Regions from separate parts of the Micromonospora sp. CA-248212 genome, predicted to be linked through region 4. Evidence: riboswitches for the same ligand, from Rfam matches in the RefSeq annotation. Region 4 holds a riboswitch; each other region holds the start of a gene.

Region 1 (7,855 bases), 2.3 Mb from region 4:
CGTGCTGTCGCTCGCCCTGGGCGCGGCCCCGGCGCTGCTACCGGCATCGACCGCCGCGGCCCCGCCGCCCATCATCGGGTCGCTCGCCCTCGCGGAGCCGCTCGGACCGTCGACCGCGGCCCTCTCCACCGTCCTCACCGACCGCGCCGCCACCGGCTCGGCCGCCACCGACAGGGTCGGCGAGGGACGAGCCGCAGAGCTTGGCGCTGACGCCTCCGCGCGGTCGGTCGAGCCGCAGCCCGCCCGGCACGGTGGTTCGGACGCGTTACCCCGCCCATTGGCGGGCGTGACCTCGGCGCGCACGGGCTCGGAGCGGCCCCTCCGCGCCGCCGGCTCGGCCAGCCGGGCCCCCCGCGCCCCGCCGGCCTAGCGGGGTCAGTCACCGGGGCGGCACGCCGTCCCGCGAGCGCCGGAGTGTGGCGCGCCGAGATCTCCATCACCGGCGACGCCGCCAGACCGAACGCCAGTCACCACACCTGACGACACACCGCCCGCACCCGCCCGTGCGGCATCCCATCGCTTACGTGCTCATGCCGAGGTGTCGATCATGGAAACCGTCGTCTTCTACCAGTTCCTGACCGAGGTGCCCCAGGCCGCCGCCATCTGGTCGGCCCTGTTCCTGCTGGCGCTGACGGTCCTCGCCGTCCTGGTGGCCCGACCGGAGCGGGACTCGCCCGCGGCCGACCCCACGCCGCCGACACCCACCGCCCGCGAGATGGCCGTCGCCGAGATGGCCGACCTGCGCCGGTACGCCGAGGAGGTGGCCGTGGCCGCCGCCCGGGCCGCGCGGACCGCCCGACGGCGGCGCGCTGACTGGCTGGTCGCTCAGGACGAGGCGCAGCGGGCCTGGACCGCGTACGACGAGGCGGACACGGCCGCCCGTCGGGTCGCCGGTGCCGGGGCGTTGCCGACACCGCGTACCCCGCACACCCCCGCCGAGTACGCGGCCCGGGAGCGCTATCTGCACCGTGCCGCCATGGCGGCGCACTGGCGGGGGGAGTTGACCATGGCTCAGCTCGGCGACGTGTTCGGGCACCGGCGCGGCTGGGACCCCCGCCGGCACCCGGTCGAGCAGGAGACGCTGCTCATCCGGGCGATCCGTGACGCGAGGCTGGCCGAGCACCGGACGGCCGCCGAGCGGGAGCGGTCGTCCTGGCGGGATGCCGAGGTGGCCGCCGAGTCGGCGCGCGTCCTCGCCGAGGAGGCGTACGTGGCGGCGGTCCGGTCGCGGCCGAGCCCGGCGTTCTCCCGGCGCACCGCGACGCGGCCGTCGCGTACGGCCCTCGTGGCACGCTGGCGTCCGGCCCGGGCCGGTTGAGCCCGATCCGTTATGTGAGGCGGGTCACCGGCAGCGGAAATCGGGCGGCGGGCATCATCGGCGGCCATTGCGCCCGCGATTGTGGCCGCGTTGTCGGCCACCTGTCCGGTTGTCGCCCACAGGTGCCGGCGGAACCCGTTGTCCCATCGAGTCACGTCAGCGGCAGAACGCGCAGAAATTGCTGGGCCAATCGATGTTTACGCAGGTGGGCGCGGCTTGGCAGAGTGCGTACCGGCCAGTACTGTCGTCCCGTCCGGTGCGGTTACCGATCGCAGGAGGCGACGCCGCGCCGACCCGCTCAATCGTGATCAACGAACCGGGGACCCACAGTAAGTCCGGGGTGAATCCGCGAGCCACGGCCCGCGGTAGGGCGATCTTCCCGCCCGAATCCGTCAGCTAACCCGGTAGGCGGTGACGGAAGGAGTTCCATCCTCGTGCAGCACCCCTCGACCCCCTTGTTGTTCCGCCGCCTCCACGGCGACGCGGTGTCCCCGCTCATCCGCCTCGTGACGGTGAGCTGACCCCCCGGGTCACCGCACTTCCCGCCCGGCCGCGCCGGGCGTTCCCCTGAGCGGCTCATCATCCGCGGGCCACCGCCCGCGCGCTGACGCCTGCCCGGATGCCGGTCGAGCCCCGGTGTGCCGCTCTCCCTGTGAACCGTGGAGGACCTCGTGAAGCACACCCTGAAGCGCCAGCTCCGTCGCCTCGCGACCGAGCGCCCGTACCAAATCGTCGCCGCCTCCGCCGCGGCCCTCGCGATCGCCACCACCGCCGGCGCCCTGGTCGCCGGCGCCGACGACGCCCCGGCCGGCTCGCGTACCCCGACCACGGTCGCCGAGATGCGCAGTGACACCGTCGCCTCCCGTGGCGAACTCCGGTCCGCAGCTCCGTCGGCGAGCGTCGCGCCGAGCACCGCCGCCCCGGCCACCAGCGCCGCGTCCCCCGCCGCGAAGGCCACGAGCAACCCGGACGTCACCCGGAAGCCGACGCCGCCGAAGCCGCCCGCGACGAAGGTGCTCGACTACGACTACGAGGCGCAGAACACCTACTACAACTGTGGCCCGGCGGCCACCCGCAACGCGCTCAGCGCCAGCGGCATCGACCGCACCCAGGAGGAGCTCGGCGCCGAGCTGGGCACCACCGAGATGGGCACCAACTCGGCCGAGGACACCACCCGGGTGCTCAACGCCGAGGTGAAGGGCTCCCCGTACCGCACCCGCATGTTCGCGGGCACGCCCAGCCCGGCCCAGATGGACCGTCTTCAGGCCGACGTCGTCAAGGCCATCACCGATGGCCGGGGCGTGGTGGCGAACGTCGTCGGCGACGCCATCGACACCGAGGGCGGCTATCACTCCTACGGCGGTGGGCACTACATCGCCGTCGTCGGCTACAAGGACAACGGCCGTACGGTGCGGATCGCCGACTCGGCGAACGCCGCCGACCCGGCCTACTGGATCACCACGATCGACCTGGCGAACTGGATCGCCACCCGGGGTTACTCCGCCTGACCAACGCGCGACACCCCACGACGCCGCGGGCGCCGTCTCCCACAAGGGGCCGGCGCCCGCGGCGTCCCCGTGTCGGGCGCGACGCCGGTGAACGGCTCTCGTACCGGGCCGCGAACCGTGGGAGACTGCGGCCGTGGTGGATGAATCGGGTGGTCAAGCCGGCCGGGAGCCGATCCTGTTGCTGCTGCACGGCATGGGGGCGACGGGTGACGTGTGGCTGCCCTGGGCGCCACTTCTGGAGCAGCACTGGCCCGGCCGGTGGCTGGCGCCCGATCTCGCCGGTCACGGTTGGTCGGCGCCGCTGTCGTCGTACTCCTTCGAGGGTTTCGCCCAGCGGGTCGCGCAGGGCCTGGCCTCCGACGACCGCATCGTGGTGCTCGGGCACTCGCTCGGTGGCGTGGTCGGCCTGGCGCTGGCGGCCCGCGCCGCCGGTCTGCCAGTGGACGCGGTGGTGGGCTTGGGTATCAAGGCCGTCTGGGCGCCGGCCGAGCTGGCCCGTGCCGCGGACCTCGCCGCCCGCCCGGTGGGCTGGTTCACCAGCCGCACCGAGGCCGCCCGCCGGTACCTGCGGGTCGCCGGCCTCACCGGTCTGGTCCTCCCGGACCACCCGATGGTCGACGCCGGTCTGCGTCAGGTCGACGGCCGGTGGCGGCTCGCGATGGACAACGCCGCGTTCGCCGTCGGCGCGCCCGACCTGGCGGCGCTGCTCGCGGCGACCGACGTGCCGGTGGTGCTGGCCCGCGGGGAGCACGACCCGATGGTCACGGACGCGCAGCTCAAGGAGTACGGCGTACCGGTCGCCACGCTGTCCGGTCTCGGGCACAACGCGCACCTGGAGGATCCGGCGGCCGTGCTGGCGTTGCTGGAGCCGTACCGCTGATCGGTCAGGCGGCTGCGGGCGCGGGTAGTTCCCGGGCCGAGGTCAGCTCGCGGCGGGCGGCGGTCAGGAAACCCTCGGCGTACGACTCGGCCGGGAAGTCGCCCAGGTAGCGGCGGCGGGTGACCCAGCGGGCATCGGCCAGCGGGTCGGTGTCCAGCAGGGCCGTGAGCACGGCGTCCACGTTGGACATGTCGCGCCGCAGCACGTAGCCCGAGCCGGCCAGTGGAAAGCGCTCGGTGAACCGGTCGCCCTCGTCACCCATGTCGGTGACGGCATACGGCTTGCCGGAGTAGAGGTAGTCGGAGATCACCCCGGAGACGTCGGAGACCAGCGCGTCCGAGCGGTTGACGCACTCGGTCAGGCTCAGCTCCCGGGCGGCCGCGCCGAACACGTGCTGCCGGCCGGTGCGGGCGCGGTCGACGGCCAGCAGTTCGGTGAGCCGGCCCAACTGGCGTGCCGACGCCGGGTTCTGCGTCGTGTACGGATGCGCCCGCAGGATCACCGTCGCGCCACGCCCCAGCAGCCGCCGCAGCAGCTCCTCGGCCACCGGCAGCGAGCAGTAGTCGGCGTCGGCGTGGTGCCCGGTCCAGGTCGGGGTGTAGAGCACCGTCGGGTGCGCGAGGCCCCGCGCCGGCTCCTGGCGCACCTCGATCGACTCGACCTGGGGGCGGCCCACCACGACGAACTTCTCCGCCGGGATCTGTACCCCGGCGCGGGCGTACCGGTCGATCGCCGCCGGCCCGGCCACGAAGATCCGGTCGAAGATGCCCGAGACCGGGTTGGCGCTGGGCGCCTTGTCGCTGTCGCCGTGGTGCAGTTGGACGTGGGTGAGCTGGGTGAACCGGATGCAGTGGCTGTTCTTCGCCCCGTGGTTGACGTAGAAGGCCACCCGCAGGCTCGGCACCAGCGCCTCGTCCATCGCGCGCAGCGTGGGGCAGTAGACCACCGGCGCGTCGGTGGCCGCGGCGATCGGCGCGACGAACTCCGGCTCACGGACCAGCACCAGGAAGGGCCGGCCGATCCGTTCGAGGTACGGCAGCCACATGGTGACCTGGTACTCCGAGCCGGGCGGTGCGGAGAAGTAGAGCAGGAACTCCGGCTCGTGCCGGCGTAGCGCGCGGGCGACCTGCCCACCGCCGGCGGTCGGGCGGAACCGTCGTCGGGCCAGGTCCAGCGCGACCGCCCCGGCGGCGGCGGCCACCAGCAGGCTGGCGGCGAGCGCCACGACGGCCGGCAGGGTCGACGCGGCGGCGATGGCCACCACCGCGAGCAGCCCCAGCAGGGCGACGCCGAGTCGGTCAGCGATCAGCGGGGTCCAGGCGCGTACCGGCAGGTTGGCCGCCCGGAGCTCCAGGTTGCCGGCGGTACGCAACGGCCCCACCAGCAGCACCAGCCCCAGCAGGACCAGCGCCGTCGCGGCCAGCGCGGGGTCGAAGCCGTCGTCGAGCCGTCGGGAGTAGCCGATCAGGACCGCCGCGGCGATCAGGGCGGTCTCGGCCACCAGGTCGGCGGCCGGTCGGATCCGCTGCTCAGCGGCCGCCGCCACCAGCGCGGCGACGGCCAGCGCGAGGCCCCACCCGGTGCTGCCGGTGAGGGCCAGCACGACGAAGGCCAGCACGGCGAGCCCGGTGCTCAGGCACCGGGCGACCACCTTGCGAACCAGGTCACCACGCATGTCGCTCCGATCGCCGCCCTCGGTGTCGCGGGGGTGCCGTCGACGTCAGTTCGTCGACGCCGCGGCCGGCGTCTCGGACCGGTCCGGGCCGGCCTGCGCCGGCACGGACGGGCCGTCGCCAGGCGCCCGGCGTACGTCGATGACCTGGCCGGTCAGGTCGGAGATCAACACGTCGAGCGAGGACTGGGCGACGGCCTCCGCGGCCAGCAGGGTGTTCTCCGGCTCCTCGCCGAAGGCCCGCGTACGCATGGGGGTGGCCGTCCGCTCCGGGTTGATGCAGTTGACCCGTACGCCGACGTCGGCCCACTCGTCGGCGAGCGCCTGGGTCAGGTTGACCAGGGCGGCCTTGGTGGACGAGTAGAGGGCGTAGCGGGCCCGACCCCGGGTGTACGAGCTGGAGGTGTAAAGCAGCAGCTGACCCTTGGTCTGCTGCAGGTACGGAAGGGCCTGCCGGGCGATGGTCACCGGGCCGACGAAGTTGACCTGCAACACCCGGTCCATCGTCTCCTCGTCCATCTCGGCCAGGGCGCCCCGCTCCAGGATCCCGGCGGTGACCACCACGTGGTCGATCCGGCCGGTCGCCTCGAAGGCGGTCGTCAGCGCGGCCTCGACGTCCTCGGCGCGCTCGACGTGGGTGCCCGTGGTGGAGCGGCTGAACGGGAAGACCTGCGCGCCGTAGCGCCGCGCCAGCTCGGTCAGCTCGTGGCCGATCCCGTAGCTGCCGCCGAACACCACGATCGTGCGGCCCGTCAGCTCCTCGGTGTAGCTGCGGTGATCGGTCAGCCGGGGCGCCTGCGCGGCCGCGAGCTGGAAGAGCTTGTCCGCCAGGTGCACGTCGACCGGGTGGGTGACCTTGATGTTCTCGTCCGAGCCGTCGATCACCTTGATCGGCGTGCCCGGCAGGTACCGCAGCACCACGCCGCAGTCGTCGGTGGCGGCGAAGTCGGGGTCGTTCTCGGCGATCCGGTACGCCTCACGGATCGTGGGGGAGCGGAACGCCTGCGGGGTCTGTCCCCGGCGGAGCCGGGAGCGCACCGGAATGTCGGTGATGCAGTCGTTCTCGTCCACCTGGATGATCGTGTCGGCGGAGGGGATGGCGACGTCGACGGCGGCGTAGGTCCACAGCGCGTTGACGCACTCGCGCACGATCCGGCCGCTGAGCAGCGGGCGGACGGCGTCGTGGAAGAGGATGTTGCAGTCGGCCGGGCCGACCGCGTCCAGCGCGATCCGGGTGGTCGCGTTGCGGGTGTCGCCGCCCTCGATGACCTGGGTGACCTTGCGCAGGCCGGCCTTCTCGACGATCTGCCGGGCGTCGTCGACGTGACCGGTCGCCATCAGCACGATGATCTCGTCGATCTCCGGAGCGGCCTCGAAGACCGCCAGGGTGTGCTCGATGATCGGCTTACCGGCGATCTTGAGCAGTTGCTTGGGGATGCCGAGGCCCAGCCGGGTCCCGGTGCCGCCGGCCAGCACCACGGCCACTGTCCGCGAGGGCCGCCACGGTGCGGGGGTCTCCGTTGCGGCGTCCGGGCCAGTGGTCTGGTCCTGCGTCATTGCCGGATCCTCACTCTCAGGGTTGCGTTAACGGAAAGTTCCGCCCGAGCGGCGACGGAATGAACCTTAACGCGCGGACCGCGCCGCCCCAACGCGGGCGACGCGGTCCTGGTTGCCGTGTCGATGCCGGTGGTTGGCCGGCACTCTACTTGCTGTTAGCGAACGCCTCGTACGCGCGGATGACCTCGTCGGTCGGGCCGTCCATCCGGATAAGGCCCGATTCCAGCCAGATCGTCCGTTCGCAGGTGTCGCGCACGGAAGAGAGCTGGTGGCTGACCAGGAACACCGTGCCGGCGCCCTCGCGCAGCTCGCGGACGCGCTGCTCGCTGCGCTTGCGGAAACCCTTGTCGCCGGTGGCGAGCGCCTCGTCGATGAGCAGCACGTCGTGCCTCTTGGCGGCGGCGATGGAGAACCGCAGCCGGGCCGCCATGCCCGACGAGTACGTGCGCATCGGCAGGCTGGCGAAGTCACCCCGCTCGTTGATCCCGGAGAAGTCGATGATCCCCGCGGCCTGCTTGGCGACCTCGTCGGGGTGCATGCCCATCGCCAGGCACCCCAGCACGACGTTTCGCTCGCCGGACAGGTCGTTGAGCAGCGCCGCGTTCACCCCGAGCAGCGACGGCTGCCCCTGGGTGTGGATCGCGCCCCGGTTGACCGGCAGCAGGCCGGCGATGGCCCGCAGGATGGTGGACTTGCCCGAGCCGTTGCTGCCGATCAACCCGATCGCCTCGCCCCGGTACGCGGTGAACGACACGCCCTTGACGGCGTGCACCTCCCGCACGTTCGGCGCGTTGGTGCGCTTGACCAGCCGGCGCAGCGCCGCCACCGGAGTGGTGCCACCGGTGGCGCCCTGGTGGACCCGGTAGATGATGTGCGCGTCGTCCACCACCACGGTGGGGATCCGCTCGGGCGTCAGCGTC
Region 2 (7,855 bases), 3.0 Mb from region 4:
GACGGCAACTGCGCGGGGACCGGGCGGTCCGGCCGCGACGGGGCGACGATGACCGCGGCGGCCGGCACGGGGGACACCTCCGGGGTCGGCGAGGTGACCTCGCCGCGCAGGATGGCCTGGTGTAGCTGGCGAAGCTCGATGCCCGGGTCCACACCGAGCGCGTCGGCGAGCCGGTCCCGCAGTCGGGCGTAGTACGTCAGTGCCTGCGCCCCGCGACCAGCCGCGGCCAACGCGTGCAGCAGCACGGCGGCGACCGGTTCGTCGAGCGGGTGCTCGTCGGCGAGCCGGGTCAGCGGATCGATCACCGCATCCGGCTCGCCCCGTCGCAACACTCCACGGGCCCACTGCACGACGGTGTCGGTGTGCCGGCGGTGCCAGTCCTGCCGGACCCGGGCCGCCCACTCGCCCGGCAGCCCCGCCAGCGGCTCGCCACGCCACAGCTCAAGCGCCCTGCGCAGCAGTTCCACCCGTTCGGGGTCCCCGTCGGGCAGCCCGTCGGCACGCTGCCGCAGCGCGTCGAAGTGCGGGCCGTCCACTGTCTCCGGTGGCAGGTCCAGCAGGTAACCACCCGACCGTCGCGCCAACACGTCCGGCGCGCCCGCGTCGGCCAGCACCCGGCGGAGCCGGGCGAGGTAGACGTGCAGGTTGTGGCGAACCCGGGGCGGCGACGCGTCACCCCAGACCCGGTCCACCAGAGCGTCCAGGTTCACCGGTCGGCCCACGTCGACCGCCAGTGCGGCCAGGACGGCGCGCTGGCGGGCCGCTCCGGCATCGACCGGACGGCCGTCCGCCCAGACCTCGACCGGCCCGAGGACCCGAATCTCCATGAACCGCCGCTCGCTGCACCGCCGGTCGCCCCACCGGCACCCCCGGGACAGCCGGATTGAGGTTCCGGCAGGAATTCGTCGACCTTCCGCGCAGATCATCGTTGCTACAAGGACATCGATCAACGTGATGTCAGCAACTCGACTCGCGGCCGGTTCCGGTCGTGACGACACCGGAGGTCACCATCGTGCGAAGTGCTCTGCGAAGGCTCACGTCCGCGCTGCTCGGTACGATCGCCGTGGGCGCCACGCTCGGCGTCGCCCCGAGCCCGGCCCAGGCCAACTACGCCTGCCCGTCGGGTCTGCTCTGCCTGTACGCCGGGGCCAACTTCAGCGGCGACATCTTCCTGCTCGACGGTCCGTACAACGGATGCAACGACGTCCCGCTGCCCTCGTACTTCCGCAACCGGGCCCAATCGATCATCAACAACCGGCCGTCCGGCACCGTCTCCACCTTCTGGGACAACGCCAACGCCACCGGCCTGCTCGGCTACCAGCACGCCTATGGCTACCGGGCGAACCTGGCGTACGACTCGGCCGCGATCGGGGGGAACTGGAATCAGCGGATCGAGGCGGTCCGGGTCTGCTGATCCATGAGCGTCGCCGCGCAGGGGGGAGCCGGCGACGCCGCACCGGGGGAGGGGCCGCCACGGCGCCGGCCGGAGTCCGCGAGGGCTCCGGCCGGCGCTGTACGGCGGTCAGCCCGGGTAGTAGCAGACGTTGGGAATGACCGGGCCGCCGTTGACCCCGAAGATCGCGAAGCCCATGTAGGCACGTGTCTGCGGGCCGTACTCGCCGTCCTCGGCGATGTTCGCGTACACGATGTCCTCATTGATCTTGTGCTGGGCGTACCGGACGGCGTCCCGGGTCTTCGGACCGTAGTTCCCGTCCAGGCTGAGCGACCGCGCGTAGCAGTTGTTCAGCGCCTCCTGGAGCACCAGCACCGCGGAGCCCGAGTGGCCGTAGGTGAGGTAGCAGCTTTTGTTTCCGGTCTGCCAGCCGACGGTGGGCACGTGCATGTCCGCGCCGCCCGGGTAGCCGCCGACCCGGTAGAAGGTCAGGCTGGTGCACGGGCTGGACGCCTGTGCGGCGGTCGGCGCGGACAGCGTCAGGCCAGCGCCGGCCAGTAGGGCTACGAGGACGGCTGCGGCGCGGCGACGGCCGTTGCGACTCTGCTGGAGCGGCATGATCTCCTCCTGGGGTGTCGTTTCCGGGACGGACCCGGTGTGCTCCAGAGCATCGCTACCGCCCGTCTACGGTTTCCTGTCCGAACGTCAATTCACCGGGACGGCAGGCCCTGATCGGAAACGGTCCATGATGGCCGCTGCACAGGTGGACGTCCTCCGCAACCGCTGGCCGCAGCGCCCCGCGTGAGCCGGTGAACAACTTCACAAGCGGTGGGCGACCGTCACCCACCGTGCCTACCGTCGGTCGGGTCCACCACCGTGGACGCCGCGACCGGCAACGCCAAATCCTGCCCCCGGTCGTCGGAAACAGAACCCGGGCAGGAGCGGGGGACCCAACGTTCCTCGGTGCATGTCACCTCGGGGTGAAGCCGCCAGCGCGCGGCCGGGCTCCTCGGCCCGAACCCGACAGCTCACCTCGCCGGCGTGGAGGAATGATCCATGACGTCTGCGTACACCCCCCGTCATCGACGGGTCACCACCCGCCGCGTCGCCGTCGGTACCCTGGCGGTCGGCGCGGTCACCGGCGCCGTCGCCCTCTTCGGCCCGGCGGCCCCGGCCCAGGCCGGTGTCAACTGGGACGCGATCGCCCAGTGCGAGTCCGGCGGCAACTGGAAGATCAATACCGGGAACGGCTACTACGGCGGGCTGCAGTTCTCCCAGGGCACCTGGGCCGGCTACGGCGGCACGAAGTACGCCGCCCGCGCCGATCTGGCCAGCCGTGGCGAGCAGATCGCGATCGCCGAGAAGGTGCTCGACGGGCAGGGCATCGGCGCGTGGCCGACCTGCGGCCGCAAGGGCGGCTCGTCGGGCGGTACCTCGACGAAGTCCACCGCGAAGTCCCCGACGAAGTCCACCGCGAAGTCCCCGACGAAGTCGACCTCCAAGTCGTCGACGTCCACCTCCGGCAAGGAGCGGCCGGCACGCGGCGACCAGCCGGCTACCCGTGGTCACGAGCGGACCGCCCCGGCGGCCGGCGGCGACACGTACGTGGTCGCGCCGGGGGACACCCTGTCGGAGATCGCCGAGCGGCACCCCCGCAGCGGCGGCTGGCAGGCCCTGTACGAGCGCAACCGTCAGCTGATCGGCGCGGACCCGGGCCTGATCTTCCCGGGGCAGCGGCTCGCTCTCTGACGTACGTACCGACGAACGCTCGGCCGGGTCACCGGCCGAGCGTTCGTTCGTCTGGCGCTGTCCTCGCGGGACGGGTCACGCCGCCGAGGCGGCCGACCTCGCCTCGCGGCGGGCCATCACGTCGCCGTTCCAGCCCCAGCGCTGCGCCGGCGCGGCGGCCTCGGCCGTCCAGCCGGTGCCGCCCCCGCCACCGTCGATGGCCGTCTCGACCGAGTCGGGGGTGCTGCGGGCCAGTCGCAACGACTGCTCGGCGGTCGTACGCGCCGCACACGGCCAGGACTGGCCGGCGCACTGGAGGTTGCGGCAGCGACCCTCGTCGTCGGCCTCGTGGGCCTCGAGCACGTCGACCGCGAGCTGCCAGAGCAGCGGGTCGGTCACGTCGCCCGGGCGTTCGGCACGACGGCTCGGTCGGTTGCTGGTCTCGTCGGACATGGGCCCCCCTCGTCAGGCTTTCCCCTCAAGACTTCACCTGTGTGCGGCCGGCTAAACCGCCGACCTGCTGTGATGTGTCTCCGGTCGCAGCAACCGGGGCGCTCTAGTCCGGCAATAGCGGCATCTCGACACCGGGAGCGCGGCCGAGCAGCGCCGCCCGGGTGAGCGCCGTCGAGCCGAAGCGGTCGCGGACCGCGTCCACGGCGGCGTCCAGGTCGGCCCCGGTGTTGGCTTGGAACGGCAGCTCCGGCTGCACCGGGTTGTCGTCCAGGTTGCCGACCGAGACGCCGAGCAGGGTGACCCCGCGCCGGTCGATCTCCGGTAGGGCGGCCCGCAGCAGTGTCCGGGCGGCGGCGAGCAGTGGGGTGGTGTCGGCGGTCGCCTTGGGCACGGTGTGCGAGCGGGTGGCGCGGGTGTAGTCGCCGAAGCGGAGTCGCAACACCATGGTGCGTCCGGACCGTCCGGCCGCCCGCATCCGTCGGGTGACCCGGTCGACCAGACCGGCGAGGATGGCGTCCAGTTCCTCCGGCGCAGGTGGGGTACGCCCCAACGCGTGCTGCGCGCCCATCGAGCCCCGCCGCCGGCCCATCTGCACCGCCCGGGGGTCGCGGTTGTGGGCGAGAGCGTGCAGGTGCCGGCCGGCGCCGGCCCCGAGCAGGGACACCAGCGCGGCCTCGCCGAGCCGGGCCACGTCCGCGACGGTACGGATCCGGCGTTCCCGCAGCTTCGCGGCGGTGACCGGACCGACGCCCCAGAGCCGTTCCACCGGCAGTGGATGCAGGAACGCAGTCTCGGCGTCGGGGGCGACAACCAGCAGCCCGTCCGGCTTCGCCACTGCGCTGGCCACCTTCGCCAGGAACTTCGTCCGGGCCACACCCACCGTGATCGGCAGGCCGACCCGGTCGCGGACCTCCCGGCGCAGCCGCTGGGCGATGTCGGCCGGTGTGCCGACCAGCCGGCGCAGCCCGCCCACGTCGAGGAACGCCTCGTCGATGGAGAGCCCTTCGACCAGCGGCGTGGTCTGTCGGAAAATCTCGAACACCGTCCGGCTGGCCTGCGTGTACGCCGACATCCGGGGCGGCACCACGATCGCGTCCGGGCAGAGCCGTCGTGCCTGCTGACCCCCCATCGCGCTGCGCACACCCCGCGCCTTCGCCTCGTAGCTGGCGGCCAGCACCACGCCGCCGCCGACGATCACCGGCCGTCCGCGCAGGCGCGGGTCGTCACGCTGCTCGACCGACGCGTAGAAGGCGTCCAGGTCGGCGTGCAGGATGTGGGCGTCGTGCGACACGTACACATGTTCGCATGACGGCCGGTCGTCGCGGCAATGAGCTGGGAGAACGCCCGCTCAGTCGAGGCAGAACTCGTTGCCCTCCGGGTCTGCCATGACGATGTGACCGGCGCCGAGCGGGGGAGCGGGCTCGTGTCGGGCGAGCCGTGTGGCACCCCGAGCGGTGAGCCGGTCGGCCTCCGCCTCCAGGGCCGCCATCCGGTCGTCACCCGTCAGCCCCGGCGCGGCCCGCACATCGAGGTGGACGCGATTCTTGGCCTGCTTGCCCTCCGGCACCCGCTGGAAGAACAGCCGTGGCCCCGCCCCCGTGGGGTCGACCACCGCCGACGCGTCGTTGCGTCGCTCCGGCGGCACGCCCATCGCGTCCAACGCGGCCTCCCACGAGTCGAAGCCCCCGGGCGGGCCCTGCAACTCGTAGCCGAGGGTGTCGGCCCAGAACGCCGACAGGGCGGCAGGATCGGCAGCGTCGAACGTTATCTGCACTTCACGGGCCATAGCAGCATCCTCGTTCCCGGTCTGGTCGGTCATGTCGCCATCCTCTCGCGACGGACCGACAGGATCGTTGCGACAGCGGGTGCGGTCCGGTCACAGGTCGTCGAAGGGGCGGGCGTAGCGGAATTCGCCCCGGATCGATCCGTGCCAGGCGGTCAGCGGTCGGGCCATGAAGTACTGCGGGCCCCACGGCTGCGGCGGGGTGACGCCCAGCTCGACGGCCGGCCGGAACCCGAAACGCGGGTAATACTCGGGGTGCCCGAGGAGCACCACGAGCGCCTCGTCTCGGGCGTCGGCGGCGCCCAGGACCGCGTGCATCAGGGCGCTGCCGACCCCGCGTCGCTGCCAGCCGGGCAGCACGCCGAGCGGCCCGAGACCCAACGCCACCGGCGCACCGGCCACGCGGGCCCGCGTGGCCACCACGTGACCCACCACCAGGCCGTCCCCATCGACCGCCACCAGGGAGTACGCGGGCAGCCACCCGTCGTCGACGCGCAACGCGTCCACGAGCGTCGCCTCGACCGGCAGGCGACCGTCGCCACCGCCGTCGGTGCTCCTGGTGGCGGTGTCCGTGCTCGGCCCGTGGCCCGGATCGTGGCCCGGATCGTGGTCCGGCCCGTGGCCCGGATCGTGGTCCGGCCCGTGGCCCGGCCCGTGGTCCGGCCCGTGGCCCGGCCCGTGGTCCGGCCCGTGGCCCGGATCGTGGTCCGGCCGGTGGCCCGGATCGTGCTGCGGCCCGTGCTCCGGATTGTCGGCAGGGCCGTGGTCGGCGGCGGCGAAGGCCGCGGCGTGCACGGCCCGGATGGCGTCGATATCGGCGGGGGTCTCACGTCGGATCAGCACCGCGCCACCATAGGTCGGCCGGGAACACGACTCCACGAGTTATTCGCGCGGCGCCGGATGACGCCGAAGGAGACTCTGGCGGACCCGCTTCTTGGGTGGTGTCGGATGGCACCGCAGCGGCCTCGGGGCGGAAGCACCACAAGAAGCGTGATGCCTGTGAGTCATCAAGATGACTCACAGGCATCACGCTCTTCGGGCGGCGGGCCGGTGGGGCGCGGGCCGGTGGGGCGGTAGGCCCGGCGGCGGTTGGCGGCGGGCGGCGGCCCGGTGGCCCGGCGGGCCGGTTGGGGCGGTAGGCAGGTTGGCGGCGGGCCGGCGGGCCGGTATGCGGCGGGCCGGTGGGGCGGTAGGCCCGTTGGTGGTTGGTGGTTGGTGGTTGGCGGCGGGCGGCGGCGCGGTGGCGCGGTGGGCGGCGGGCCGGCGGCGCGGTAAGCGGCGGGCCGGTGGGCCGTAGGCAGATTGGCGGTGGGCCCCGTGGGCGGCGGGCGGCGGGCGGTGGGCCCCGTGGGCGGCGGGCGGCGGGCGGTGGGCCCCGTGGGCGGCGGGTCGGTGGGTCGGTGGGCGGGATCAGCCGACGGCGGTGGGTGACGGCGGGGCGCTGCCGCCCTGGGGCGCCTCCGGGATCATCAGCCGGATGATCTCTTTCTGGTCGGCAGCGGAGGGCAGGCCCCAGTGCGGGCGGTACCCGTACACCTCGTGCAGTGGGGTGGAGCCGGTGCGGCCGTCCAGGATCTCCACGGCGTCCGTGCCGATCAGGCCGGGGTGTTCCACGCCGCAGGCCTCGGCGACCTTGGTCAGGTCCCGGCGCAACGTCGCCAGGTAGTTGGCCGCCCGGACGGATTTGAGCGTCGGGTCGAGGCCCCGGGCCAGCCACGCGTTCTGTGTCGCCACCCCGGTGGGGCAGGTGTCGGTGTGGCACTTCTGCGCCTGGATGCAGCCGATCGACAGCATCGCCTCGCGGCCCACGTTGACCATGTCGCAGCCGAGTGCGAACGCCACCACGGCGTTGTCCGGCAGGCCGAGCTTGCCGCTGCCGATGAACACCACCCGCTCGTGTAGGTCGTGTTCCGCGAAGACCTTGTAGACCCGGGAGAAGCCCTGTTGGAACGGGAGCGACACCGAATCGGTGAAGATCAGCGGCGCGGCGCCGGTGCCGCCCTCGCCGCCGTCGACCGTCACGAAGTCGACGCCCCGGCCCGTGTCGCGCATCAGGCCGGCCAGCTCCTGCCAGAAGCTCAGGTCGCCGACCGCCGACTTGATGCCCACCGGCAGGCCCGTCTCGGCGGCCAGCAGCTCCACCCAGTCCAGCAGGCTGTCGCAGTCGGAGAACTCGGCGTGCCGCGACGGGCTCACGCAGTCCCGCCCGGCCGGGATGCCCCGGGTCGCGGCGATCTCGGCGGACACCTTCGCTCCGGGGAGCAGGCCGCCGAGGCTCGGCTTCGCCCCCTGGCTCAGCTTGATCTCCAAGGCGCGCACGGGAGCACCGGCGACGAGGTCCTTGAGCCGGTCCAGACTGAACCGGCCGTGTTCATCGCGGCAGCCGAAGTACGCCGTACCGAGCTGGAAGACCAGCTCACCGCCGTTGCGGTGGTACGGCGACAGGCCACCCTCGCCGGTGTTCTGCAGACATCCGGCGAGGGCGGCGCCCTTGTTCA
Region 3 (7,855 bases), 1.7 Mb from region 4:
CCGCAGCCGGTACGCCGGTGGCGGCATCCTGGTGGTCGGGCCGTCGACCGTCTTCGTCGAGTACATCGCCTCGGTGCTGCCGTCGCTCGGCGAGGACACCGCGACCCTGCACTCGCTGGGCACCCTGTTCCCGGGGATGACGGCCACCCGAACCGACCCGCCCGAGGTGGCGGCGGTGAAGGGCTCGCTGCGCATGCGCCGGGTGCTGGAACGGGCGGCCCGCGACGCGGTGCCGGGGGCTCCTGGCGAGCTGCGCCTGCTCTACCGGGGCGGGCTGCTGCGGTTGGACCGCCGCGAGCTGGACGCGATCCGGGACCGCGCGCTGCACCGGGGCGCCCGGCGCAACGAGGTTCGCCGCGCCGGCTTCGACGGTGTCTTCGCCGCGCTGTGGGCGCAGGCCCGGCGCGTGAACATCGGCCGGCTGCCCGAGCAGCGGGCCTTCGAGGACGAGATCGCGGAGCGGCCGGAGTTCCGGGAGTTCCTCAAGGCCTGGTGGCCGCGCCTGCACCCCCGGCACGTGCTGGGCTGGCTGGCTCGACCGGATCGGCTGCGCCGGTACGCCGGCGGGATCCTCTCCGGCGCGGAGATCCGGCTGCTCGGCACGGCGTACCAGAGTCTGGACAGTGCGGGCCTGACCATCGCGGACGTGGCGCTGCTCGACGAGCTGGACGCGCTGCTCGGCAAGCCGGTGAAACCGGCGCGGGCCCGGCGCGACCCGTTCCAGCTCGCGGGCGGCGTTCGTGAGCTGAGCACCGCGGCCGACCGGCAGCGGGCCGCCCGCGCGGCGGCCCGGGAGCGGCCGGAGGACTACCGGGAGTACGCGCACGTGGTCGTCGACGAGGCGCAGGACGTCTCGCCGATGCAGTGGCGGATGATCGGTCGGCGTGGGCGGTTGGCCTCGTGGACGGTGGTGGGCGACCCGGCGCAGACCGCCTGGACCGGTGACCCCGAGGAGCTGACCCGCTCCCGCGACCAGGCGCTGGGCCGGCGCAAACGGCACGAGTTCACGCTCACCACCAACTACCGCAACTCGGCGGAGATCTTCGCGGTGGCGGCGGCGGAGATCCGCCGGCTCTATCCGGACCTGCCCCTGCCGAGGGCCGTCCGCTCCACCGGCGTCGACCCGGTCGAGCTGGTGGTGCCGCCCGCCGGGCTCCAGGCCGCGGCCGTACAGGCGGCCACCGGCCTGCTGGGCGAGGTCGACGGCACGGTCGGGGTGATCACGCCGGTCACCCGCCGCGACGAGGTCGCCGGCTGGCTCGACGCGCTCGGCGCGACGCGCCTGCAGGTGGTGACCAGCCTGGAGGCCAAGGGCATGGAGTACGACGGAGTCGTGCTGGTCGCCCCCAGCGAGATCCGGGCCGATCCGGGCTCGGGTGTACGCACGCTCTACGTGGCGCTCTCCCGGGCAACCCAGCGGCTCACCACCGTCGACCCGACCGGCTGACCGTCGGGTTGGCGCGCCCAGGGGCCGGCCCTCGCCCTACACTTGCACACATAGCGATGTGAGCATACATTTGACCGGGTCCCGGGCGACGTCGGAGGGTGGGTCTCGTGGGAGCAGGACATGACCACCACCACGGGTCGGTCGCCAACGCCGCCCACCAGCATCGCGGACGGCTCTGGGCGGCCTTCGGACTGCTCGCTGCCCTGATGGTGGTCGAGGCGGTGACCGCCTTCCACACCGGCTCGCTGGCGCTGCTCTCCGACGCCGGGCACATGTTCACCGACGTACTCGGCATCGGGATGGCGCTCGCCGCGATCACCGCCACGCGGCGGGCCACCGGCGACCCGCAACGCACCTTCGGGCTCTACCGCCTCGAAGTTCTCGCCGCGCTGGCCAACGCCGTCCTGCTCTCCGGCGTGGCGGTCTACGTGGTGATCGAGGCGATCGGCCGGTTCGGCGACCCGCACCGGGTGCTCAGCGGTCCGATGCTCACGGTGGCCATCCTCGGCCTGCTCGCGAACGTGGTCGCCTTCGGGCTGCTGCGCGCCGGCGCCCGGGAGAGCATCAACCTCCAGGGCGCCTACCTGGAGGTGCTGGGCGACCTGCTCGGCTCGCTCGGCGTGATCGGCGCTGCGCTGCTCATCGCCGTCACCGACTGGTGGTGGGCCGATCCGCTGGTCGCGGTCGCGATCGGCGTGTTCATCCTGCCGCGCACCTGGCGGCTGGGGCGGGCCGCCGTACGCATCCTCGTGCAGGCCGCCCCGGAACACCTCCAGGTCACCGCCGTGCACGACCGTCTGGCCGCGGTGCCCGGCGTGGTCGAGGTGCACGACCTGCACGTCTGGACGCTCACCTCGGGCATGGAGGTGGCCTCCGCGCACCTGACCATGGCGCCCGGCGCGGAGGTCGGCGCGGTGCTCACTGCGGCGCGTACCGCCCTGCGGGACGACTTCCGCATCGAGCACGCCACGCTGCAGACCGAACCCGGTGCCGCCCCGGGCGCCTGCGGTTCCGTCGAGTGGTGACCGTCATCCTTCGCGATGGTGCCGGCACCTTCCGTCACATCGGCTGCACAGACCCCACCAGCACCGGTAGGCTCTGTCCCGGCCACCACCCGGCGGCGCCTCCCGGCGCCGGTGGCGGCCGTCGCCTAATCGCCCGACAGGGCGAACCGGGGAACCATGTTCCTGGGGTGCATCCGCGTCAGCGGTAGGGATCTTCCGTCCCGAACCCGTCAGCTAACCCGGTCGGCGGCTGACGGAAGGACATGCGTAGTGGCACCAGCACGACCACCCGCCGCCCGGCTTGCGGCACTGATCGTCATGATGGTCACCCTCGGCGTCGCGCTTCCGGTCGGCGCCGCCACCGCCGCTCCCCCCGCCGGCCTGCGGGCCGCCGCCGCGCCCGACGGCGACGAGGAGGGCGGCACCCCGGCGCTACGGGCCCAGCTCGAGGCGGCCAGCAAGGGCTACCTGGACGCGAAGCGCGCGCTGGACACCTCCATCCAGCGGCAACAGCAGCTCGCGGTCAAGCTGAAGGACACCGAGGCCGAGATGACCGTACGCAACGGCAAGGTCGGCGAGATCGCCGGCGTCGCGTACCGCACCGGCCGACTCAGCACCGTCTCGGCCCTGCTCAACAGCAACACCCCCGAGGGCTTCATGGACCGGGCGGCCGCCCTCGACGTGGTGGCCGCCAACGAGGACCGGGTGCTGCGCGACCTGCACGCCACCCGGGACGAGGCGAACCGCACCCGCGTCGCCCTCGACGGCGAGATCCGGGAGCAGCGTAAGCAGGTCGAGGTGATGGCCAAGCGCAAGGAGCAGGCCGAGCGGGCCCTGACGGTCGCCAACAACAAGGCACGCGCCAGCGCCGCCGCCGACACCGACACCGGCTCCAACCGTGGCACCTCCACCGCCAACGCCCAGCCCGCACCGCGCAACTCCGACGGCTCCTGGCCATCCGAGTCGTGCAGCATCAACGACCCCACCCCGGCCAGCGGCTGCATCACCCCCCGCACCCTGCACGCGCTCAACCAGGCCAAGGCCGCCGGCTTCACCCGGTACGTCTCCTGTCACCGCAACGGCGGCTCGGGCGAGCACCCCAAGGGCCGGGCCTGCGACTTCGCCGCGCAGAAGGGTGGCTTCGGCGGCATCGCCACCGGCGGCGACAAGACGTACGGCAACAACCTGGCCGCGTACTTCATCCGCAACGCCGACCGGCTCGCGGTGCTCTACGTGATCTGGTTCAAGCAGATCTGGCTGCCCAGCAGCGGCTGGAAGTCGTACAGCGGGGGGAACGGCGACCCCTCCAGCGACCACACCAACCACGTGCACCTGTCGGTGTACTGACCACCGACGCCGTCCGGGGTACGTCAGCGGGCGTACCCCGGACGTCGTCGCTGGTCGGACGACCACGCGGGGTCGGGCCGGGAGCATTCGGGTATGCCGCGAATCGCGCCCCGCACGCGCAAGGCCCTGCTCACCCTGCACCTGGTCACCTCCCTCGGCTGGCTCGGGGCCGACCTGGTGCTACTCACCCTCGGCATCGCGGCACAGCGCGGCGCCGACCCGGCCGTGGTCTACCCGGTCGCCGGGCTCGTCGGCACCGTGCTCTTCGCGCCGCTGAGCGTGCTCGTGTGGCTCGTCGGTGTCGCCAGCGCGCTGCTCACCCCCTGGGGCCTGCTGCGCTACCGCTGGGTGGTGATCAAGCTCGTGATCACCACAGTGATGGTCGGGCTGGTGCTGTTCCTGCTCACCCCGAACCTGCGGCACGCCGCCGCGCTGGGCGCCGCGCTACCGGCGCGGGACCGCGCCGACCTGGTGATCGCGCCCGCGGTGTCGACCAGCCTCATGATCATCGCGACGGTCCTGTCGACGTACAAGCCCTGGGGACGCCGACCCGCCGGCGGCACGACGCGGGATCGCCCTGCGCGCCCCGTGGCGCCACGTCACGCACCAATAAGGAAGTAGTGGGCGCGGGACCGAGGGCTCACGGCGCGGGGTCGTCGAGGGCCGCGCCGAGGCGCGCGGCCAGGGCGAGGTGGGCGGCGCGGGCCTGACCGAAGGCGTACCGGAACAGGGGTGTCGGCGCGCGCAGGGTGATGTCGACGTCGATGCGGACCAGACCGTCCGGCTCGGCGCGCAGCCGGGTGTGGTTGCGAACCGTGGTGGCGGGCCACTGGCGGGCCACGGTGACGATCTCGTCGGGCTCGCTGACCAGCACGTCCGCGTGGTACGTGGTGCGAAAGCGCAGCGGGCCGGCGACCAGCCTGTCGTTGATCGTGTAGCTGGCGCGGGCCCCCGGGCGGGGCGGCACCTCGCGGACCCGCACGATCAGGGGATGCAGTTCACCCTGACGGGTCAGGTCGCTCAACAGCGCCGCCGCCTCGGCGACTGAGCAGCGGGCCTGGACGGTGTAGCTGAAGGTATCGCTGCCGAACACACCGTCTCCCGACGTCGCTGGTCGCACGATCGTCCCGTGCGCCGCCCTGGGCTGGCAACGGCCGGACGGACTGGTGCTGTCCCTCGGGGTCGACGTGGTGCTCTGCGCCGCCTCGTTGCAGGAGCCCGGGCAGGCCGCGCAGCCCGGCACCGACGTGGCGTTGCTGGCCGCCGGGTACGCGTCGGTCACGGCGATCCGGGCAGTCACCGAGGTGACCGACGTGGACCTGACCGGTCCGGACGCGCAGGCCTGACGGTGGCCGCCCGCGCCTCAGGCGCCGGGAAGCACCTCGGGGGTGGCGGCCCCGGCGAAGTAGGGCTCCGGTGCGCCGAAGAGACCGAGCAGGCCGGTCACCCAGAGCTGACGGTGCACGAACCGGCTCGGCTCGGTGACGACCAGCTTGACGCCACTGACCTCGGCGGTCTGGAAGCCGGCGACCATGGCGCTGATGCCCACGGAGTCGATGAAGGTGACCAGCCTCATGTTCAGCTCGATGCGCAGCGGACGGCTCTTGGCCAGCACCTCCGCAATCGCCTCTCGCACCTCGTACGCTGTGTCGACGTCGATCTCACCCCGCGGGGCGATCTCGACGACACCACCGGACAGGACCGACTTCACGATCGACAGGCTCACGCGAGCACCTCCACCCGCCCGTCCCCCGGGCGCCTCATCAGTACGCGGGCCGCGACCGAGAGTATTCCTCCAACGGCCTCGGTCGCCACCCCTCGGGATGAGCAATTCACGGATCCGAGCGGACAAAGTCGCCCATATCCCCACTTTTCGGCATCTGATCATTCAATACTTTTCGTTATCTGATCAGTCGACGATCGGTCGGAACCGACGCGTCGCCGGACCAGGGTAGCGGTCGCGGTCCGGCAGGCCCGACATCCGTGCCGTCCCGTACGCCCGCCCCGCGTGGGACCGGCGTGTCGCGCCAGCGGTCCCGGCCCGACCCGCCAGCGTGGTTGCCGACGCTTCCTAGCATCGGCCCGGAACACCCACCGTGACGGAGAGGACCTTCGATGATCAAGCGACTGGCCGGGTTGGCCGGCGTCGGTCTGCTGCTCGCCCTCGTACTGGCCTGCGGTTTCGGCGGCGGAGACGACGACGATGACGATGACGACGATTTCGCACGCGGCGTGGCCGCGGTGGCGGTGCGCTGACCCCCGACGGGTGCGCCACTCGGGGCCGGGTTTGCGCGCCACCGGCCCGGGGCACTGCGCAGTCAGCGAACCGTGTCGCGCTGGACGGACGCCGAGGTCCGAAGTGGCCGGCGGCTTCGGCACCTGAGGAGGTAACCACGATGTTCGGAACCAACCTACTGGACCGGCGAAGTAAGCCGGAGCGGATCGCGGACCAGGCGTGGGAGCAGCTGCTCTCCGCCGTCAGCTCCGCGGGCGACAGCGTCCGGGACACCGCGCGGTCGGCCCGTCGCAGCAGCGGCGACCTCGCCGACGGCGCCGGTGACCTGGTGGGCTCGGCGGCGGAGGAGGCACGGCGTCGCGCGGCGCGCGCCTTCGACGCGCTCGCCGGACGCCAGCCGGCGCTGCCGTGGACGCTGCTGATCGGCGCCGCGCTGGTCGGCGCGGCGGTCGGCTGGGCCGTCGGCTCCGCCGCTCGCGCCGCCGGCAGTCGAGACGACCGCGCGGTGGACGACGTCGAGTTCGTCGACGTCGACCGCCCCAACTCCCCCGTCGGCCTGGACGACTAGCCACCGGTACACCGAGCGGGCCCCGTCGACATCGCGTCGGCGGGGCCCGCTCGCGTACCGGTGGCGGTGCTGGGCGGAATGTGCGCCCGGTCCGCCGGGGTGCCGGACCCCTCAGGCAACCCCGGCGGACCGGTGTTCTCGGGTGGCCCGGACGACGCCGGGCCACCGGGTCAGCGACTCGTGCAGCTCACCGAGGCCGGCGGCGAGTTGGTGCCGGTCCAGGAACCGAGGAAGCCGATCGTGGTGCTGGCCCCGGGGGCGAGCGCGCCGTTCCAGCCGCTGTCCACAACCGAGACGACCGCCCCGGTCTGGGTGTGGGTGCCGCCCCAGAGCTGGCTGACGCGCTGGCCGTTGGGGAACGTCCAGCCGAGCGTCCAGCCCGCGATGGGCCTGGTGCCGGGGTTGCTGACCACGACCTCGGCCTGGAAACCGCCCGTCCACGAGCCGGTCACCCGGTAGGTCGCCGCGCACCCACCAACCGGAGGCGGCGTCGTCGGAGGGGGCGTGGTCGGAGGGGGCGTGGTCGGAGGGGGCGTGGTGGGAGGGGGCGTGGTCGGAGGGGGCGTGGTCGGAGGCGGCGTGGTCGGAGGCGGCGTGGTGGGAGGCGGCGTCGTCGGCGTGCCGCCGGTGCGGTCGGCCACCAGGATGCCGCGACCGTTGGTGCCCAGGTAGACCCGCCCGTAGACCCGGGGATCGCCGGTCAGCGCCTCGGTCGGGTTGCCGTACTGGTGACGGTCGTCGTTGATGCGTACCCACGTCGTGCCGCCGTCGTCGGAGCGGTGTACACCGGGCTGGCCGTCCACCGTGCCGTAGAGGAAGACGGCGGGGTTGGTCCGCCCCGGCGCGGCCTTGCCGAACCCGACGTTGCCGGAGGCGCTGACGCCGCCCAGCTTGGTGAAGCTGGCCCCGGAGTCGGTGGACCGCCAGAGCCCGCCCGGACCGGCCAGCCACAGCTCGCCCGACTTGCCGGGCAACGCCTTGAAGCGCACGTCGGAGGTGGGCAGGCCGGTCGCCGCCGTCGCGGTGAAGCTCGCGCCGCCGTTGGTGCTCAGGTAGAGCCGGCCGCCGCTGAAGCCGTAGAACCGGTTGGGGTCGACCCGGTCGGATTCGATCGTCGCGTTCGCCGGGATGCCCGTGGACGGCGCCCACGAGTTGCCGAAGCCGACCGCGTAGACGACGCGTTGGCCCGCGTCGCCGGGCGACCAGACGAACCGGCTGCCGTCGGCCGCCGCGGCGACCGTGCCGCCGGCGTT
Region 4 (6,590 bases):
CAGATCGACAAGAAGTGGGAGGAGTTGGAGCCCACGATCGAGAAGTACAACAAGGTGCGGGCGCAACTCGCCGTCAACCGCAAGAAGTCGTCTGAGCTTCAGAAGAAGATCGAGCCGCTGGCCCTGCAGAGCGAGCTGGCACTCAACCGGGTCGGCGACCTCGCTTCCCGTTACTACATGTCGGGCCCCTCGCAGGAGATCGGCGCGCTGCTGGTCAGCGCCAAGCCGGACACGCTCACCGAGCAGCTCACCCTCCTCGACCGGCTCGCCTCCCAGGAGCGCAAGCAGGTTGAGGGTGTGCTCGCCGTCCGGGCCAAGTACGACGGCGAGAAGCAGAAGCTGGACGCGCTGATCGCCACCCAGACCAAGCAGCAGAGCGAGCTGGCGGCCAAGAAGAAGCAGATCGACGCCGAGATCAAGAAGCTCGAAGCGTCGATGCCCAAGACCACGGTCAAGACCGCCGGCTGCCCGACCATCAACGGCGTGGTCTCTGTGGCGGCGCAGAAGGCGATCAAGACCGCCTGCCAGCAGGTCGGCGATCCGTACGTCTGGGGCGCCACCGGCCCGAACTCGTTCGACTGCTCGGGCCTGACCCAGTACGCCTACAAGTCGGCCGGGATCTACCTCACCCACCACACGGGTGATCAGTGGAACGAGGGCAAGGCCGTCTCGCGCGCCGACGCCCGTGCCGGTGACCTGGTCTTCTTCTACTCGGGCCTGAGTCATGTCGGGCTGTATCTGGGCAACAACCAGATGGTGCACGCGCCACGCGCCGGTAAACCGGTGCAGGTGTCCAGCATCAACACCATGCCGGTCGCCGGGTTCCGCCGACCTGGCTGATCCCCAGCACGCACGACGACGGCCCCCGGTCACCTCGACCGGGGGCCGTCGTGGTTCCTCAGCGGGGTGCGCCCACCGGGGACGGCAGCAACTGCACGTCGGCGAGGTCGACGTACATGACGCGGTGGCCGAACTGGATCTGCGCGTACCGGTTCTGGCCCCGGATCACCGTCCAGTCGCCGGGCGAGGAGCCGTCGAACGTGCTGGCCCGGTAGTACTCGCCGGGCAGCACCGCGCCGACGGCGTACCGCTGGCCGGCGGCGAGGGTGTACTGCAACGGTGAGATCGCCTGGTACGGCACGCCGGCCGGGTAGGCCGCCTGCTCCGGGTACGCCCGCCCGTAGACGGGGATCGTGGCCCGGCCGGGCTTCGGGGTGACCACCATGCCGACCGTCCAGGTGGCCGTCGGCGCGGACGCGGGGTTGTGGAACCACGCCCGCTGCCCGAGGTACCAGATGGCCGTCCAGTCGCCCTGTCGACCGGCCAGCGCGTACGTCTGGCCGGCGGACGCGCGGGCACCGTGGTCCGACACGTCCATCGTGTTCGGGGTGCCGTCGGGGCGCAGCGCGATGTCGTTGACCAGTGGCGCGTCCGGAGCCGGCGCGGTGCGTAGCACCACCGACGAGGAACCGCGGGGCGCGCACGGTGCCCCCGGGGTGACGCATCCGGTGAACGCCGGCTGGTTTGTCGCGTAGTCGGGGTCGATCCGGACCAGCCCGGTGGCCGGGGTGCCGGTGTCCAGCCGAGGGGCGTGCAGCAGGTCGAAGTAGTGCGTCCAGTCCCAGTACGGCCCCGGGTCCCAGTGCATCCCGCGGACCGTCGCCGCCGTGGTGCCGGGCACGTTGTCGTGGCCGATGATGTGCTGGCGGTCCAGCGGGATGCCCAGCCGCAGCGCGAGGTGCCGCACGAGCTTCGCCGACGTGCGGTACATCGCCTCCGTGTACCAGGTGCCCTGCGCGGCGAAGCCCTCGTGTTCCAGCCCGATCGACTTGGCGTTGACGTACCAGTTGCCGGCGTGCCAGGCGACGTCCTTGGTGCGGACGTGCTGGGCGATGTGCCCGTCCACCGAGCGCAGCGAGTAGTGCCAGCTCACGTAGGTTGGGTCCTGGACGAGTTGCAGGGTGGTCGCCCAACTCGCCTCGGTGTCGTGGATGACGATGTACTCGATCTTCTGCCGGGCGGGCCGGTCGGACAGGTCGTGGTTGCCGTAGTCGCCGTCGCCGAACGCCGCGTAGGGTGCCGGGATCCACTCACAGGACACGGTGCTCGGGCACTCCAACCCGTCCGGGCGGGCGAGTCGCCGCAGCCCCAGTCGGTCCAGCCAGGACCGCTCGGGTCGTACCGCCCGGGCCGGCAGCGTGACCCGCTGGCCGTCGTCGGTCACCCGCGTCTCGCCCGCGCCGATCGTGGTGAAGACCTCGTCGGCGAAGGCCGCCGCGGCATCGGCGCTGTCCGCGCCGGCATAGCGGGCCACCGCGCCGTACCAGGTGCCCGGGTCGGTGCCGACTCCGACCGGGGCGCCGACCTCCCGTTGGTACGCGGCCAGCAGCGCCGCCCCACCCCGGAGGTTCGTCGTCGGGTCGGTGCGCAGCGCCTCGGCGGTGGCGCCGGTGAGCGCGGCGGCGGCGTCCACGGTCTGCAGCGCGGCGCTGGGCGGCGCGTTGCCGGTGGCGGGCGCCGGTGCGAGAGGACGACGGGACTCGTCGCCGCGCGGATCCTCTCCCGGGGCGTCGTGGTGACCGCCCCGGGGCAGGGCGGTCACGTGCCGGGCGTCGGTCAGGTGCATCGGGCCGTAGCCGCCGCTGGTGCTCGGCGTGCCGGCATTGCTGTCCCAGCGGGACTCCAGGTAGGAGACGCCGAGTAGTACGTCGATGGGTACGCCGTACTCGGTCGCCGCGGCGGCGTACTGCTGCTGGCGGTCGGCGGCGGGGGCCGCGGTGGCCGGGCCGGCGGACAGCGGCACGGCCGCCGTGGCGGTGACGAGCGCGACGGCGAGCAGGGTCGGACGTTTCATCGAACCCCCTACATGTGAACTGGTGTCGGTGCCGTCACCTTCGTCCTGCTCGGGAGCCCACGTCAATACCTTTCCATGTTTCGAAACGTACGGAAGGAAATCTTCACGTCCGCTCGATGGCCCGCCGCAATCGGTACGGAGTGTCACGGCCGCACGGGTTGCGGATCGGTAACGGCCGTCTCTACTCTGGTCATTCGTCGGCCCGGTAGCAGGTCTGCCCACCCCGGGCGGTAACGGACCGACACCGCCGAGTCGCTCGCGAGCGAGCCGGGGACCCAGGTTCCTCGGGGTGAATCCGCAGTTCCTGCGGTAGGGCGCCCACTTCCCGCCCGAACCCGTCAGCTAACCCGGTAGGCGGTCAGGAAGAAGGAGTACGGAACCCGGTGGCCCTCCAAGCCCCGCGGCCGTCGTCCGGACGGTCGGCCCCGGCCGACCCGACGTCGACCGTGCCGCGTCCACGCTGGTCCCGCTTCACCACCGCCCTCGCCGCCCTGGTCGGCGTCGCCGTCGTCCTGACCGGTAGCGCCACGGTGGCCCACGCCGACCCGTCCGTCGCCGAGATCGAACGGCAGATCGACGACGACTGGAACAAGCTCGAACCGATCATCGAGCGGCACAACGCCACCCGAGCCGACCTGGCCCTCAAGCGCAAGCAGGCCGACACGCTCGCCGCCCGCATCGCGCCGCTGGAGCGCCAGGTCGACGCCGCGATGGACAAGGTCAGCGCGCTGGCCGTCCGCGCGTACATGGGTGAAAACCTGTCGACCGTCAACACGATGCTCGGCAGCCGGTCGCCCAGTGAGATGGTCGGTCAGCTCGAAATGCTCGACCGCTTCGCCCACAACCAGCAGGAGGACGTCCGCCAGGTCGCCGACCTGCGCAACGAGCTGGCCCGGCAGAAGGCGCCGCTGGACGAGATGGTGGTCCAGCTGACCCGCACCGAGGCCCAGTTGGCGGCGAAGAAGAAGCAGATCAACGAGGAGATCGACCGGCTACAGAAGCTGCGCCTCAAGGTGTACGGCAACGGCGGCGGCGGTTCGCTGCGTCCCGCGCCCTGCCCGGCCAGCTACCCGGGTGGCGGTGCCGGCATCGCGGTCAAGTTCGCCTGCGCCCAGATCGGCAAGCCGTACGTGTGGGGCGCCGAGGGTCCGAACTCGTACGACTGCTCCGGGCTGATGCTGGCCGCCTGGGCGAAGGCCGGTGTGTCGCTGCCGCACAACGCCGCCGCGCAGAGCCGGGTGACCAAGAACGTCAGCAAGGGCGACCTGCGCCCCGGTGACCTGGTCTTCTACTACAGCGACATCCACCACGTCGGGATGTACGTCGGCGACGGCTGGGTGGTGCACGCCTCCCAGGCCGGTGTGCCCGTCAAGATGAAGAAGGTCGACGACGGGCCCATCCACAGCTACGGCCGCCCCGGCTGAGATGTAAGGAAGGGCCCCCTTCTAACGCCTCAGGTATAGAAGGGGGCCCTTCCTTACATCGCAAGGGCGGATCAGCGCGTCGGCCAGGCACGCCAGTTCTGCCAGGAGCGACTGGGCGTCGGGCCTCGCTGACCCTGGTAACGCGAGCCGTAGACCACCGAGCCGTACGGGTGTTCGGCGGGCGACGAGAGTCGGAAGATGCAGAGCTGACCGATCTTCATGCCCGGCCAGAGGGTGATCGGCAGGTTCGCCACGTTGGACAGCTCCAGCGTGACGTGCCCGGAGAAGCCCGGGTCGATGAACCCGGCGGTGGAGTGGGTGAGCAGGCCGAGGCGGCCCAGCGAACTCTTCCCCTCCAGTCGGCCGGCGAGCTGGTCGCCGAGCGAGATCACCTCCAGCGTCGAGGCGAGCACGAACTCTCCCGGGTGCAGCACGAACGGCTCGCCGTCGGGCACCTCGACCACCGAGGTCAGGTCGTCCTGCTGCATGGCCGGGTCGATGTGGGTGTAGAGATGGTTGTTGAAGACCCGGAACAGCCGGTCGAGTCGTACGTCGATGCTGGAGGGTTGGACCAGGGTGGGCTCGAACGGCTCCAGGCCCAGCGTGCCGGCCTTGATCTCGGAGACCAGGTCACGGTCGGAGAGCAGCATCGGACCACCATAGCGAGGTGGGCGGTGACCAGCGTGTCGAGGTCGCTCCTCGTACATTTGTTCGATAGAATGCTCGCATGGCTTCCTGGTCCGATTTCGCCGTCGACGAGCCCCGCCTCGCCGACGGCATCCGCGTTCTCCTGCAGCAGTACGGGCCGGGCTTCGGCTATCTGGCCACGGTCCGTGCCGACGGTGGGCCCCGGGTCCATCCGGTCTCCCCGGTCATCACCGACGAGGGTCTGTTCTGCTTCATCATCGACTCGCCGAAGCGCCGGGACCTCGAACGGGACGGCCGATACGCGCTGCATTCGTTCCCTCCGGAGGAGAGCGACGACGAGGCGTACGTGGCGGGTCACGCCTGGCCGGTCACCGATCCGGTCCGGGTGGCCCGGCTGGCGCAGAGCGCTCGGGCCGAGCCGCGGGCCGACTGGCGGCTGTTCGAGTTCACCGTCGACGTGGCGATGCTGACCCGTCGTGACCAGCACGGCCTGGGCATCGCCGTGGGGCGTCCGGCCGTCCAGGTCTGGCTCGATCCGCAGACCCCGCCCGCGGCGGCCGCGCCCGCGGCCGTACCGCAGACGCGCCCGACCCGCCGCAGCCGCGACGTTCAGTGCACGGCCGCCTGACCACGGCCCTGGGGGCAGAGACGCCGGTGCCGGCTCCGTCGTGACGGAGCCGGCACCTGGTGTACGCGAGGAGCTAGGCCGCGCGGTACGCGTTCCACGCGGTCAGCATGCGGCTCGCCTGACCCGCGGTGAACTGGTACATGCACGAGTCGTAGGTGTAGTCCATGAAGTTGGTGATCGGGTCCAGGCCGGCCGCCGAGCAGGTGTTCCGGCCGGTCGGGCACTCGTACGCGGGCGACGCCTCGGCCGGGGTGTCGCTGACGCCGTCACCTGAGCCGCCGCAGCCACCCTGGAAGGTGTGGTAGAGGTTCAGCCAGTGGCCGACCTCGTGGGTGCCGGTGTCGCCCTGGTTGTAGTTGGTGGCGGTGCCGCCCGGCAGCGACTCGTTCAGCACGACCACGCCATCCATGCTGCTGAGCCTGCGCTGCGGGAAGGTCGCCCAGCCCAACAGGTCGTCGCTCAACTCACCGAGGTAGATGTTGAGCGTGTTCTTGCCGCCCACCCGTAGCGACGACTTCATCGACCGCTCCGCCGACGAGCCGTCGACGATGGGATACCAGGACGGGTTCGTCACCCGGTCGATCGAGTCGAGTCGGAAGGCGAACGCGGTGGCCGCGCCGCCGGTCCCACCCGCGTAGGCCTGGTTCAGCACGCTGATCTGCGAGGTGATCATCGAGTCGGGGATGTTTCCGCCGGCCCGAGTGCTGTTTTCCTGGATCACGTGCACCACCACCGGGATGGTGACCGTAGCGGCCAGCGTCGTGGCGCCGGCGCCGGCCCGGTAGTTGGCCCGCTCGCGCAGCGCCGCCGCGAGGTCGGCGTCCCGCTCGCGGACCTGCTTGGCGGTCAGCTCGTTCGGCTCGTGCAGGGCCCCCGCGCCGGGCTTCGCCCGGGCGTTGGCGTGGCTGTCGACCGGCTGCGCGCAGGCGCCACCCGGTGCTGAGGAGAAGGCCGAAGCGGCCGGAACGACGCCCACCGCAGCGGTGCTGAGCAGCAGCGCGAGAGTTGTCGACGCGACACCGGCGACGCGCCGGGT

Evidence for each region. Region 4 has a riboswitch for cyclic di-AMP ahead of ACQP03_RS00425 (NlpC/P60 family protein). Riboswitches for the same ligand answer to the same signal wherever they lie in the genome.
Region 1: linked by a shared signal. The riboswitch ahead of ACQP03_RS11560 (C39 family peptidase) and the one ahead of ACQP03_RS00425 (NlpC/P60 family protein) in region 4 are both predicted to bind cyclic di-AMP.
Region 2: linked by a shared signal. The riboswitch ahead of ACQP03_RS14775 (transglycosylase family protein) and the one ahead of ACQP03_RS00425 (NlpC/P60 family protein) in region 4 are both predicted to bind cyclic di-AMP.
Region 3: linked by a shared signal. The riboswitch ahead of ACQP03_RS26485 (coiled-coil domain-containing protein) and the one ahead of ACQP03_RS00425 (NlpC/P60 family protein) in region 4 are both predicted to bind cyclic di-AMP.

The regions. Positions count from the first base shown of each region.
Region 1 is NZ_CP192023.1:2,363,449-2,371,303, forward strand. It holds gene ACQP03_RS11550 (hypothetical protein) at 1-370, shown strand, start outside; gene ACQP03_RS11555 (hypothetical protein) at 548-1,318, shown strand; cyclic di-AMP (ydaO/yuaA leader) riboswitch at 1,604-1,744, shown strand; gene ACQP03_RS11560 (C39 family peptidase) at 1,978-2,826, shown strand; gene ACQP03_RS11565 (alpha/beta fold hydrolase) at 2,960-3,706, shown strand; gene ACQP03_RS11570 (CDP-glycerol glycerophosphotransferase family protein) at 3,711-5,381, opposite strand; gene ACQP03_RS11575 (bifunctional cytidylyltransferase/SDR family oxidoreductase) at 5,427-6,935, opposite strand; gene ACQP03_RS11580 (ABC transporter ATP-binding protein) at 7,081-7,855, opposite strand, start outside.
Region 2 is NZ_CP192023.1:3,096,831-3,104,685, forward strand. It holds gene ACQP03_RS14760 (AfsR/SARP family transcriptional regulator) at 1-827, opposite strand, end outside; gene ACQP03_RS14765 (peptidase inhibitor family I36 protein) at 1,013-1,414, shown strand; gene ACQP03_RS14770 (peptidoglycan-binding domain-containing protein) at 1,523-2,011, opposite strand; cyclic di-AMP (ydaO/yuaA leader) riboswitch at 2,282-2,450, shown strand; gene ACQP03_RS14775 (transglycosylase family protein) at 2,450-3,142, shown strand; gene ACQP03_RS14780 (hypothetical protein) at 3,218-3,574, opposite strand; gene dinB (DNA polymerase IV) at 3,678-4,865, opposite strand; gene ACQP03_RS14790 (VOC family protein) at 4,923-5,360, opposite strand; gene ACQP03_RS14795 (GNAT family N-acetyltransferase) at 5,451-6,200, opposite strand; gene ACQP03_RS14800 (FMN-binding glutamate synthase family protein) at 6,768-7,855, opposite strand, start outside.
Region 3 is NZ_CP192023.1:5,655,158-5,663,012, forward strand. It holds gene ACQP03_RS26475 (HelD family protein) at 1-1,447, shown strand, start outside; gene ACQP03_RS26480 (cation diffusion facilitator family transporter) at 1,555-2,472, shown strand; cyclic di-AMP (ydaO/yuaA leader) riboswitch at 2,585-2,716, shown strand; gene ACQP03_RS26485 (coiled-coil domain-containing protein) at 2,722-3,798, shown strand; gene ACQP03_RS26490 (hypothetical protein) at 3,892-4,419, shown strand; gene ACQP03_RS26495 (SRPBCC family protein) at 4,439-4,891, opposite strand; gene ACQP03_RS26500 (hypothetical protein) at 4,965-5,144, shown strand; gene ACQP03_RS26505 (STAS domain-containing protein) at 5,162-5,524, opposite strand; gene ACQP03_RS26510 (hypothetical protein) at 5,914-6,054, shown strand; gene ACQP03_RS26515 (hypothetical protein) at 6,195-6,602, shown strand; gene ACQP03_RS26520 (cellulose binding domain-containing protein) at 6,773-7,855, opposite strand, start outside.
Region 4 is NZ_CP192023.1:87,150-93,739, forward strand. It holds gene ACQP03_RS00415 (C40 family peptidase) at 1-840, shown strand, start outside; gene ACQP03_RS00420 (N-acetylmuramoyl-L-alanine amidase) at 899-2,854, opposite strand; cyclic di-AMP (ydaO/yuaA leader) riboswitch at 3,090-3,225, shown strand; gene ACQP03_RS00425 (NlpC/P60 family protein) at 3,238-4,278, shown strand; gene dcd (dCTP deaminase) at 4,350-4,928, opposite strand; gene ACQP03_RS00435 (pyridoxamine 5'-phosphate oxidase family protein) at 5,006-5,554, shown strand; gene ACQP03_RS00440 (zinc metalloprotease) at 5,628-6,590, opposite strand, start outside.